DNA from 4 places in the Streptomyces sp. NPDC048606 genome. Region 1 is predicted to be linked to each of the others. Evidence: riboswitches for the same ligand, from Rfam matches in the RefSeq annotation. Region 1 holds a riboswitch; each other region holds the start of a gene.
What was found. Region 1 has a riboswitch for cobalamin ahead of AB0D01_RS02975 (ribonucleoside-diphosphate reductase subunit alpha). Riboswitches for the same ligand answer to the same signal wherever they lie in the genome.
Positions count from the first base shown of each region.

Region 2: linked by a shared signal. The riboswitch ahead of AB0D01_RS16985 (ABC transporter substrate-binding protein) and the one ahead of AB0D01_RS02975 (ribonucleoside-diphosphate reductase subunit alpha) in region 1 are both predicted to bind cobalamin.
Region 3: linked by a shared signal. The riboswitch ahead of AB0D01_RS27125 (ABC transporter substrate-binding protein) and the one ahead of AB0D01_RS02975 (ribonucleoside-diphosphate reductase subunit alpha) in region 1 are both predicted to bind cobalamin.
Region 4: linked by a shared signal. The riboswitch ahead of AB0D01_RS04035 (energy-coupling factor ABC transporter permease) and the one ahead of AB0D01_RS02975 (ribonucleoside-diphosphate reductase subunit alpha) in region 1 are both predicted to bind cobalamin.

Region 1 covers NZ_JBEZIB010000002.1:194,663-196,853, forward strand. The annotation lists gene AB0D01_RS02975 (ribonucleoside-diphosphate reductase subunit alpha) at 1-1,226, opposite strand, end outside; cobalamin riboswitch at 1,370-1,505, opposite strand; gene AB0D01_RS02980 (GNAT family N-acetyltransferase) at 1,547-2,059, opposite strand.
Region 2 covers NZ_JBEZIB010000013.1:157,984-160,174, forward strand. The annotation lists cobalamin riboswitch at 613-750, shown strand; gene AB0D01_RS16985 (ABC transporter substrate-binding protein) at 1,247-2,191, shown strand, end outside.
Region 3 covers NZ_JBEZIB010000028.1:26,885-29,075, forward strand. The annotation lists gene AB0D01_RS27125 (ABC transporter substrate-binding protein) at 1-787, opposite strand, end outside; cobalamin riboswitch at 821-955, opposite strand; gene AB0D01_RS27130 (VOC family protein) at 1,127-1,558, shown strand; tRNA gene AB0D01_RS27135 (tRNA-Trp) at 1,649-1,722, opposite strand; gene AB0D01_RS27140 (GMC oxidoreductase) at 1,950-2,191, shown strand, end outside.
Region 4 covers NZ_JBEZIB010000002.1:434,516-436,706, reverse strand. The annotation lists gene AB0D01_RS04040 (hypothetical protein) at 43-555, shown strand; cobalamin riboswitch at 701-896, shown strand; gene AB0D01_RS04035 (energy-coupling factor ABC transporter permease) at 925-1,632, shown strand; gene AB0D01_RS04030 (energy-coupling factor ABC transporter substrate-binding protein) at 1,629-1,985, shown strand; gene cbiQ (cobalt ECF transporter T component CbiQ) at 1,989-2,191, shown strand, end outside.

The DNA of each region.
Region 1 (2,191 bases):
AGGGTGCGCATCATCCGGCCGTACAGGTCGCGGGCGGGCATGGTCTTGCGGGCCAGCCCGTCCGCCTCGGCCTTGCGGTAGGCGGCGTCGAACTCGTCGCCCCACAGGTCGACCAGCTCGGGGACGTCGGAGGGGGAGAACAGCGACCAGTCGGCGTCGGCGTTCACGCGGCGCATGAACTCGTCCGGCACCCAGTGGGCGAGGTTCAGGTTGTGGGTGCGGCGCTGGTCCTCACCCGTGTTGTCGCGGAGCTCCAGGAACTCCTCGATGTCCGCGTGCCAGGTCTCCAGGTAGACGGCGGCCGCGCCCTTGCGGCGACCGCCCTGGTTCACGGCCGCGACGGAGGCGTCGAGGGTCTTCAGGAACGGGACGATGCCGTTCGAGTGGCCGTTCGTGCCGCGGATCAGGGAGCCGCGGGCCCGGATGCGCGAGTACGACAGACCGATGCCGCCGGCGTGCTTGGAGAGGCGGGCGACCTGGTGGTAGCGGTCGTAGATCGAGTCCAGCTCGTCCAGCGGGGAGTCCAGCAGGTAGCAGGAGGACATCTGCGGGTGGCGGGTGCCGGAGTTGAACAGCGTCGGGGAGGACGGCAGGTAGTCGAGGCGGCTCATCAGCCGGTAGAGCGAGGCCACTTCCTCGACGGCCTGGACCGTGTCGTTCTCGGCGAGACCACAGGCCACGCGCAGCATGAAGAACTGCGGGGTCTCGATCACCTGACGGGTGATGGGGTGGCGCAGCAGGTAGCGGCTGTGCAGGGTGCGCAGGCCGAAGAAGCCGAAGCGGTCGTCCGCGCCCTCGGCGAGGGCGTGCTCGACGAGGGAGTTCAGCCGGGCCGCGTGCGCGGCGACGAACTCGGCGGTGCGGTCGGCGATCAGGCCCTCGCGGTGGCCGACGGCGACGGATTCGGCGAAGGAGACGGAGCCCTGGCTCGCGGCCTCGTCGGCCACGGCCAGCGTCAGCAGGCGGGCGGCGAGGCGGGAGTACGCCGGGTCCTCCGAGATGAGGCCGGCCGCGGCCTCCGTGGCGAGCCCCCGCAGCTCGGCCTCGTCCGCGACGGAGCTGCGCCCGCGCAGGGCGGCGGCGGCGACCCGGCCCGGGTCGGTGTCGGGAAGGTCGGCCGTCAGCTCGGTGAGGGTGCGCAGCAGCGCGGCACCGGGGCCCCCGCCCTCGGTTGCGGCTGCGGGCTGGTCGGACTCGGCGCGCGGTGCGGCAGGCGCGATGGTCACGGGGGGAGCTCTCCCTCGCTCGGCCCGGTCATCGGCGGGGCGGGGCGCGAGCGGGCGCACGCGGGCGCGACGGATCGCGACACACCGCATGGCGTCCACCGGCCCAACCGCGAGGCCCGGACGTGGTCGGCACCCGGATCGGTCGAGCCGGGCGCGCTGTCGGCAGGTCCTCGGACTCGCGAGTACACCGAAATGGCATACGTCATACCGTTGCGGGACAGTTCCGGATTCGCACCGGATTCCCCTGCGGCGACAGCAGCCATGAGCATACATGTGGGGGCGCCCCGATGCTGTAGCCCCCACATGTTGTGTCGGCGCGGCTACTGCTCGGGGGCGTACAGCTCCAGGGCGTAGGTGAGCAGGGGCACGGTGGGGACCGGGGCCCAGTCCCGTTCGGGGGTCCGTACGAAGCCCAGCCGCTCGTAGATCCGGTGCGCGGCGGGGCTCTGGGCCTGGGTGGAGAGCACCAGTCGGGTGACGCCGTCGAGGGCGCGGGCGCGCCCGATACAGGCCCGCACGAGGGCCTCGCCGGCGCCCCGGCCGCGTCCGGCGCGGGCCACGGTCAGCATCCGGAACTCGGCCTCGTCGGGCCCGGCGATGTCGGCCATGCGGCTGCCGGGCGGGGCGAAGGTCACCCCGCCGAGCAGGACGCCGTCCAGGGTGGCCACGAGCACCTCGGCGTCGGCGGCCCGGCCGGCGACGTCGCGCAGCGCCCGCTCGTAGGAGTCGTCGGTGTTGCCGTCCAGGAGGCCGTCGTCGAGGTAGGCCCTTGCGGTGATGTCGCCGAGCTCCGCGTAGTCGGCGGGCTCGGCCGTTCTGATCACGATGTCCATGCCGTCGAGTGTGCGTCAGGGGCGGCCGGTCGCGGGGGCCTGGACGGCGGGGAGCGGCCCGGGACACGGCCTCTGAGGCGGCCCCGGAGACGGTGCGGGGGGTCGTGCGGCGTGGCGTTCGCGCGGCGGGGC
Region 2 (2,191 bases), on a different contig from region 1:
ATGGCCGGGCATGACGGAACGGTGAACGACGGCACCGCCGGTACGCGCGATGCCGGGTGTGTGGAAGATCCGGCCCGCGCGGAACCGGAAAAGTGGAATGCGGAACGCACGCGTGGCGTGCGGAGAAAGCCCCCGTGGTCGTGGTGTGACGCCTCGTTCCGGGGAACGAGGCGTGGGTCGTGCTCTCGTCACGGGAGGGTGGTCAGCCTGCTCCCGGCAGAGCGGTACCGACTGGTCAGGTCGGTGATCATGGACCCTAACAGGACTCCACGGCGACGCAGCGTGAGATTCGGCCCGCGGGCCGGCCCGCGCCCCTCGCCGCAGGAGAGGAGGGAAGGGTTCCCATTTCCTGCGGATGCCCGGTGGGAAGCACAAGGACCCGGGTCGAGCGCATGGTCACTCTCGCCCGACGGACTTCTGGTCGCCGGTGCGTACCGACTCCGTAATCTGTCAGGTCACAGGGGCGGCCCCCGGCGCGGTCGCCGTCAGGACGGTCTCTGGTTTGGATGGGATCGGCCGAAATGGTGATCCGGCACGGTGGGTCCCTCATGAGCGGAAAACTTCCCGAACGCGCTTTCGTCCGGCCGGGTTTGGGTCGTACGATGCGGCTACCCGGTCGAGGCCGGGTGCTGTCGCCATGCCGTGTGATGCGGGGGAAGCCGGTGGGATTCCGGCGCTGACCTGCAACCGTGTGCGCCGCCCGCCAGGGTGTCGTGAGTCGGAATGCCCGCCGCCCGGTCGTATTTCGCTTCCCTCCGTCACGGTCTGCGGCGTGGAGCCCGGGGTCATCCCGCCTTCGCGCCGCGGCGCGCGGGTCGGGAGGTTCGGGCGCGCCCGGACCTCGCCCGCCCGCAAAGGTTTCCCATGTGCTCGCTCCTGGTCCGCCCGGCGACCGCCACCTCCGGCTTCACTGCTGTTCTGTCTCGCAGCTGGGCGTGGCCCTTTGCCCCGGATGTCGATCAGCCGATGACACCGGGCGATGCGGGTGCGCCGATCACCTGACCTACGGCAGGGCCGTGCCGGCGGCTCTCTTTCGGCCCGCGACTTCTCGATCCGACTCACAACCTGCCGTGCATCCGTGCGCCCCTGCCGGTCTCTCCGCGCTGTTGCACAACCCCCGCAGTTGCTGAGAGCTTGCAGGGCGTGGTGGCCGGTATCCCTCCATGCCCACCACGAGGCATCCGCTCCACCCGACTCCATGACGTGCGTTGGCCGTCCGATCAACTGCGGTGAGAGGAAGCACTGGATGAGGACGAAGCGTCGGCTGTCGTTGCTGCTGGCTCTGAGCCTGGCGGTGCCGGTCGCCGGTTGTGGGAGCCCCACGCCGAACAGACCGGCCTCCGGGGGATCGGCGGCCGCGGGGTTTCCGGTCACGGTGTCCAACTGCGGCGTGACGACCACCTACCAGAGGCCTCCGCAACGGGCGGTGTCGCTGAACCAGCACGCGACCGAGGTCATGCTCGCGCTCGGTCTCGAGAAGTCGATGGTGGGCACCGGCTATCTGGACGACGCGATCCTGCCCGACTACCGGGCCGCCTACGGAAGGATCAAGGTCCTGTCCAAGGAGTACCCGTCCGCCGAGGTGCTGCTGGAGGCGGAACCGGACTTCGTCTACGGCGGGTTCGCCACGACCTTCGACGAGAAGGAAGGACGCGGTCGCGAGAACCTGGCCAAGGCCGGCGTCAACACCCGTCTGAACGTCGAGGAGTGCCCCACCGGCCCCGTCACGATGGCCGCGATGGACGAAGAGGTCCGCGGCGTCGCGAAGATCTTCGGCGTGCAGGACCGGGCCGAGGCGCAGGTGAAGAAGCTCCACGGCACCCTGGACGCCGTCGAGGCCAAGCTCACCGGAGTGGAGCCGGTCAAGCTGTTCGTCTACGACAGCGGGGACAAGACCGCCTTCACCGCGGGCGGCAAGGGCATCGGCAACGAGATGATCAAGCGGGCCGGCGGGGTGAACCTGTTCGCCGATGTGGACAAGGCCTTCGGTGACGTGTCGTTCGAGCAGGTCGCCGAACGCGCGCCCGAAGTCATCGTCATCTACGAGTACGGCGACCAGCCGGTCGAGGAGAAGAAGCGGTTCCTGCTGGCCAACCCGGCGCTGAAGGACGTACCGGCGATCAGGAACAAGCGGTTCGCGGTGCTTCCCCTGTCGTCCACCGTGCTCGGCGTGCGGGTGCCGTCGGCCGTG
Region 3 (2,191 bases), on a different contig from region 1:
CCCGCTCGATGACCTTCTCCCACGGGACGTCGCCGAAGGTGTCGTTCAGGTCGGCGAAGACGTTCGTGCCGCCCGCCAGGGAGATGATCTCGTTGCCGATGCCGTTGCCGCCGGAGGTGAAGGCGGAGCCCTCGCCCGAGTCGTAGACGAAGACGGACGGCCGGGTGCGGTCCTTCACGCGTGCGGTGACGGCGTCGATGCGGCGCTGCTCGTCCGCGATCAGCGCGTCGCCGCGCTCGGGTACGCCGAAGGTGCGCGCGACCTCGCCGATCTCGGTCTTCAGTTGGCCGACGCCCACCGGGCCCTGGGTGCAGTACTCCACGCTGAGGCGGGTGTTGACGCCCGACTTCGCGAGGCCCTCGCGGTCGCGGCCCTGCCCCTTGTCGAAGGCGCTGGCGTAACCGCCGTACACGAAGTCCGGGTTGGCGCCGAGGAGCACCTCCTTCGAGGGGTACTCCCGTGCCAGCACCTTGATCTTGTCGTAGGCCGGCCGGTAGGCGGGCAGGACCGAGTCGTCGAGGTAGGCGGTACCGGCCATCCGGTCCTGCAGCCCGAGGGCCAGCATGATCTCGGTGGCGTGCTGGTTCATGGTCACCGCACGCTGGGGCGGGGCCTGGTAGGTGGTGCTCACCCCGCAGTTGGTGACGGTGTACGGGAACCCGGGCGCGGCCTTCGGGGCCTCACCGGCCGTCGGGTCGGACTTCCCGGACGAGCCGGAGCACGCGGCGAGCGGTATGAGCAGAGCGAGCGGCAGGAACGCGCGCAGGGCGGCGCGGGAACGCGACATGGCGGAGCCTCTCCGGGGGATCCTCGTCCCCGGTCGAAGTGGAGGCGGCGCGGCAGTGTCTGACTCCCGAACCCCGGAGGGGGCTCGGTCACAGTGGCGGGACCGCACCGGATTCACACCGGCTTCCTGACCTGCGCAGCCTGGGACAACGCGACCAGTCTGCCAGACCTCCCGATCACCCCCGCCCCCCACCCGCACCCCTTACACCGATGCGCGCACGCGCCCCGGTACGCCGGAAGGCCCGCGCCGGCGGCTGCCGCTCGCGGGGGCCGTCCTCCCGGCGACGTGTGGATCCACCCGCCCAGGGGAGATGGGCAGGACCCCTGTTATCGTGCGCCGATGTCAACGATCAAGCACTTCCAAGTGACCTTCGACTGCGCGGAGCCCGCGCGCCTCGCCGCCTTCTGGTGTGAGGTCCTGGGGTACGTCGTACCGGCGGTCCCGGCGGGCTTCGCCACGTGGGAGGAGCACCACCGCTCGCTGCCGCCCGAGGACGAGATCTACTTCGCGTGCGCCGACCCCTCGGGTGTGGGTCCGCGCCTGCTCTTCCAGCGGGTTCCCGAAGGCAAGGTCGTCAAGAACCGGGTGCACCTTGACGTGCGGGTCGGCACAGGGCTCGTGGGTGACGAGCGCCTGGCCACGCTAGAGGCCGAATGCGCACGGCTGATGGCGCTCGGCGCGAATCACGTGCTGACGCAGCGCGCTGATGGCGTCAACGAGTCGTGCATCACGATGCAGGACATCGAGGGCAACGAGTTCTGCCTCTGCTGATTCTCGTTCCCACGCCGCAGCAACGCGAACGCCCGGGTGAGAGGGGTCCTCTCACCCGGGCGTTCGGCGTGAACGCGCGGTTCACGAGGGCAGGGGCGGCGGGATTCGAACCTGCGGCCTACGGTTTTGGAGACCGTTGCTCTGACCAGCTGAGCTACACCCCTTCGGTGGGACCAACGATGACACGTCGCGGCCCGAAGATCCACTCGATTCGGGGGTGGACGCGAGGGAATTCGGATCGCCCGCGCGGCGAGGGAGCCGGTCGCGGTGGTTCGGCACCGGGTGAACCAGGAGGCGGAACCAGCCACAAGTTACCGCGCCGCGTGTAGTGACTTACCAGGCAATCGACAGTAGAACTTGTTCTCACTCCGCCGAGAGTGAGGAAGGTCACATGAGTGACAAAAGCCTGCACAGCAAGGTATCCAAGGGTGTTTCCCGACGTGGATTCATAGCTGGAACTGGTTCCATTCTTGGGGCCATGGCGCTGTCGGTCAACGCCACCCCCGCCCAGGCGCGCACCAGCGGCGCCGCCGCGGACTCGCCCATCGGCTCCGGCGTCCGGGTCCCGGTGTTGATCATCGGGAGCGGCTACGGCGGCTCGGTCGCCGCGCTGCGGCTCGCCCAGGCCGGTGT
Region 4 (2,191 bases), 240 kb from region 1:
GGGTGACAGCCATCCCCGTCTCAAGAGGAATCGGGGGACGCCATGCGTCACCTGCCCCGCTCGCGCCGTCGCAAGATCGTGGCCCTGGCCACGGGCGCACTGCTCACCGTCGGCATCGGTCTGGCCGCACCGGCATCCGCGGCCGCCGCCTCCACCCAGACCCCGCTCGTCGTCAACGCCCGCTGGGGCGGTCACTGCACGTTCGACCGGATCGTGGTCGACCTCCAGGGCTACGTCCCCGAGGTCACCGTCAGCCCCGTCTCGCAGCTCGTGTACGACGGGTCCGGCAAGCCCGTCCCGCTGGCGGGGAAGTACTTCCTGGAGATCCGCCTGCACCCGGCCGCCGCGCACAACGACGCCGGACAGAACGTCTACCAGGGTCCCCGGCTCCAGAAGATCTACCTCAGCAAGCTCAAGGGCCTCGCCCTGACCGGCGACTTCGAGGGGTACGTCACCCTCGGGGCCGCCTTCGACACCAAGCCGGCCTACGGCACCACCGTGCTGCACTCGCCGGAGCGGGTCGTGGTGGACATCGCGCACCCGAACACCTGCTGACACCGCGGGCGCACCGTAGGACGACACGGCGACCGGCGTCCCCCCGGGGGGTGCCGGTCGCCGTGCGTCGGGATCCCGCCCGCGCACCGCGGGAGCGCGGCCGGGGCTACCGTCCGGTCCGGGTTGTTCCGGTACGCGCGGCCGACTAGGGTCGTCGGGCCTTGGTGTTCGGGAAGCCGGTGGGAAACCGGAGCGGCCCTCGCCACTGTGATCGGGAAGTCCGGCTCCACTCCTGCGGGAAGCCACTGGGTCCACGCGGGGAACCGCGCGGCCCCGGGAAGGCGGAGCCAGGGCATCAGTACCCGTCAGCCAGGAGACCGGCCGAGGCGCGTCGTCCATCCACGAGGTGCTGGAGAGGTCTCTCTACCCATGCATATAGCCGAGGGGTTCCTGCCCCCCTTGCACGCGGTCGCCTGGGGCGCCGCGTCCGCCCCGTTCGTCGTCCACGGCGTGCGCGCCCTCACCCGCGAGGTGAAGGCCAACCCGGAGAGCACGCTGTTGCTCGGGGCCTCCGGAGCGTTCACGTTCGTCCTGTCCGCCCTGAAGATCCCCTCGGTGACGGGCAGCTGCTCCCACCCGACGGGAACGGGGCTCGGGGCCATCCTCTTCCGACCGCCGATCATGGCGGTGCTCGGTACGATCACCCTGCTCTTCCAGGCGCTGCTGCTGGCCCACGGCGGCCTCACCACCCTGGGCGCCAACGTCTTCTCCATGGCCGTCGCCGGCCCCTGGGCGGGCTACGCCGTCTACCGGCTCCTGCGCAAGTACGGGGCCCCGCTCATGGTCGGCGTCTTCTTCGGCGCCTTCTTCGCGGACCTGGTCACCTACTGCGTGACCTCCGTCCAGCTCGCGCTGGCCTTCCCGGACCCGGCGAGCGGCTTCGTGGGCTCGCTGGAGAAGTTCGCCGGCATCTTCGCGCTCACCCAGATCCCGCTGGCCGTCAGCGAGGGGCTGCTGACCGTGCTCGTGATGCGGCTGCTGATGCAGTCCAGCAAGTCGGACCTGGTCCGGCTCGGCGTCGCCAAGCTCACCGGCCGGACCGCCGGGCAGACCGACCTGGAGGCGACGGCCCGATGACCCGCAACGCGAAGATCAACACGCTGCTGCTCCTCCTGGTCGCGGCGCTGGCCGTGATCCCGCTCGCCTTCGGCATGGGCGACCACAAGGAGGAGCCGTTCGCCGGCGCCGACGCGCAGGCCGAGGCCGCCATCACCGAGCTGAAGCCGGACTACGAGCCGTGGTTCTCGCCGCTCTACGAACCCCCGTCGGGGGAGGTCGAGTCGGCGCTGTTCGCCCTCCAGGCGGCGCTCGGCGCGGGCGTCCTCGCCTACTACTTCGGGGTCCGCAAGGGGCGTCGCCAGGGAGCGGAGCAGGCACGGGCCGAGGCCGGGACGGCCTCCGGGGCCGGTGCGGCCGCCCGGGAGTCGTAGCCGGTGCTGCCGATCGACGTGGCGGCCCACAGCAGTCGCTGGCGGGGCCGCCACCCGTTGGAGAAGGCCCTGTTGGGGCTCGGGCTGACGGTCACCGCCGTCGCCCTGCCCCCCTGGCCGGGCGGGCCGCTCGTGGGCGCCGCCACCCTGGCCGTGCTGCTCGGCCCGGCCGGGGTGGGCCGGCGGCAGCTGTGGCGGGCCTTCCG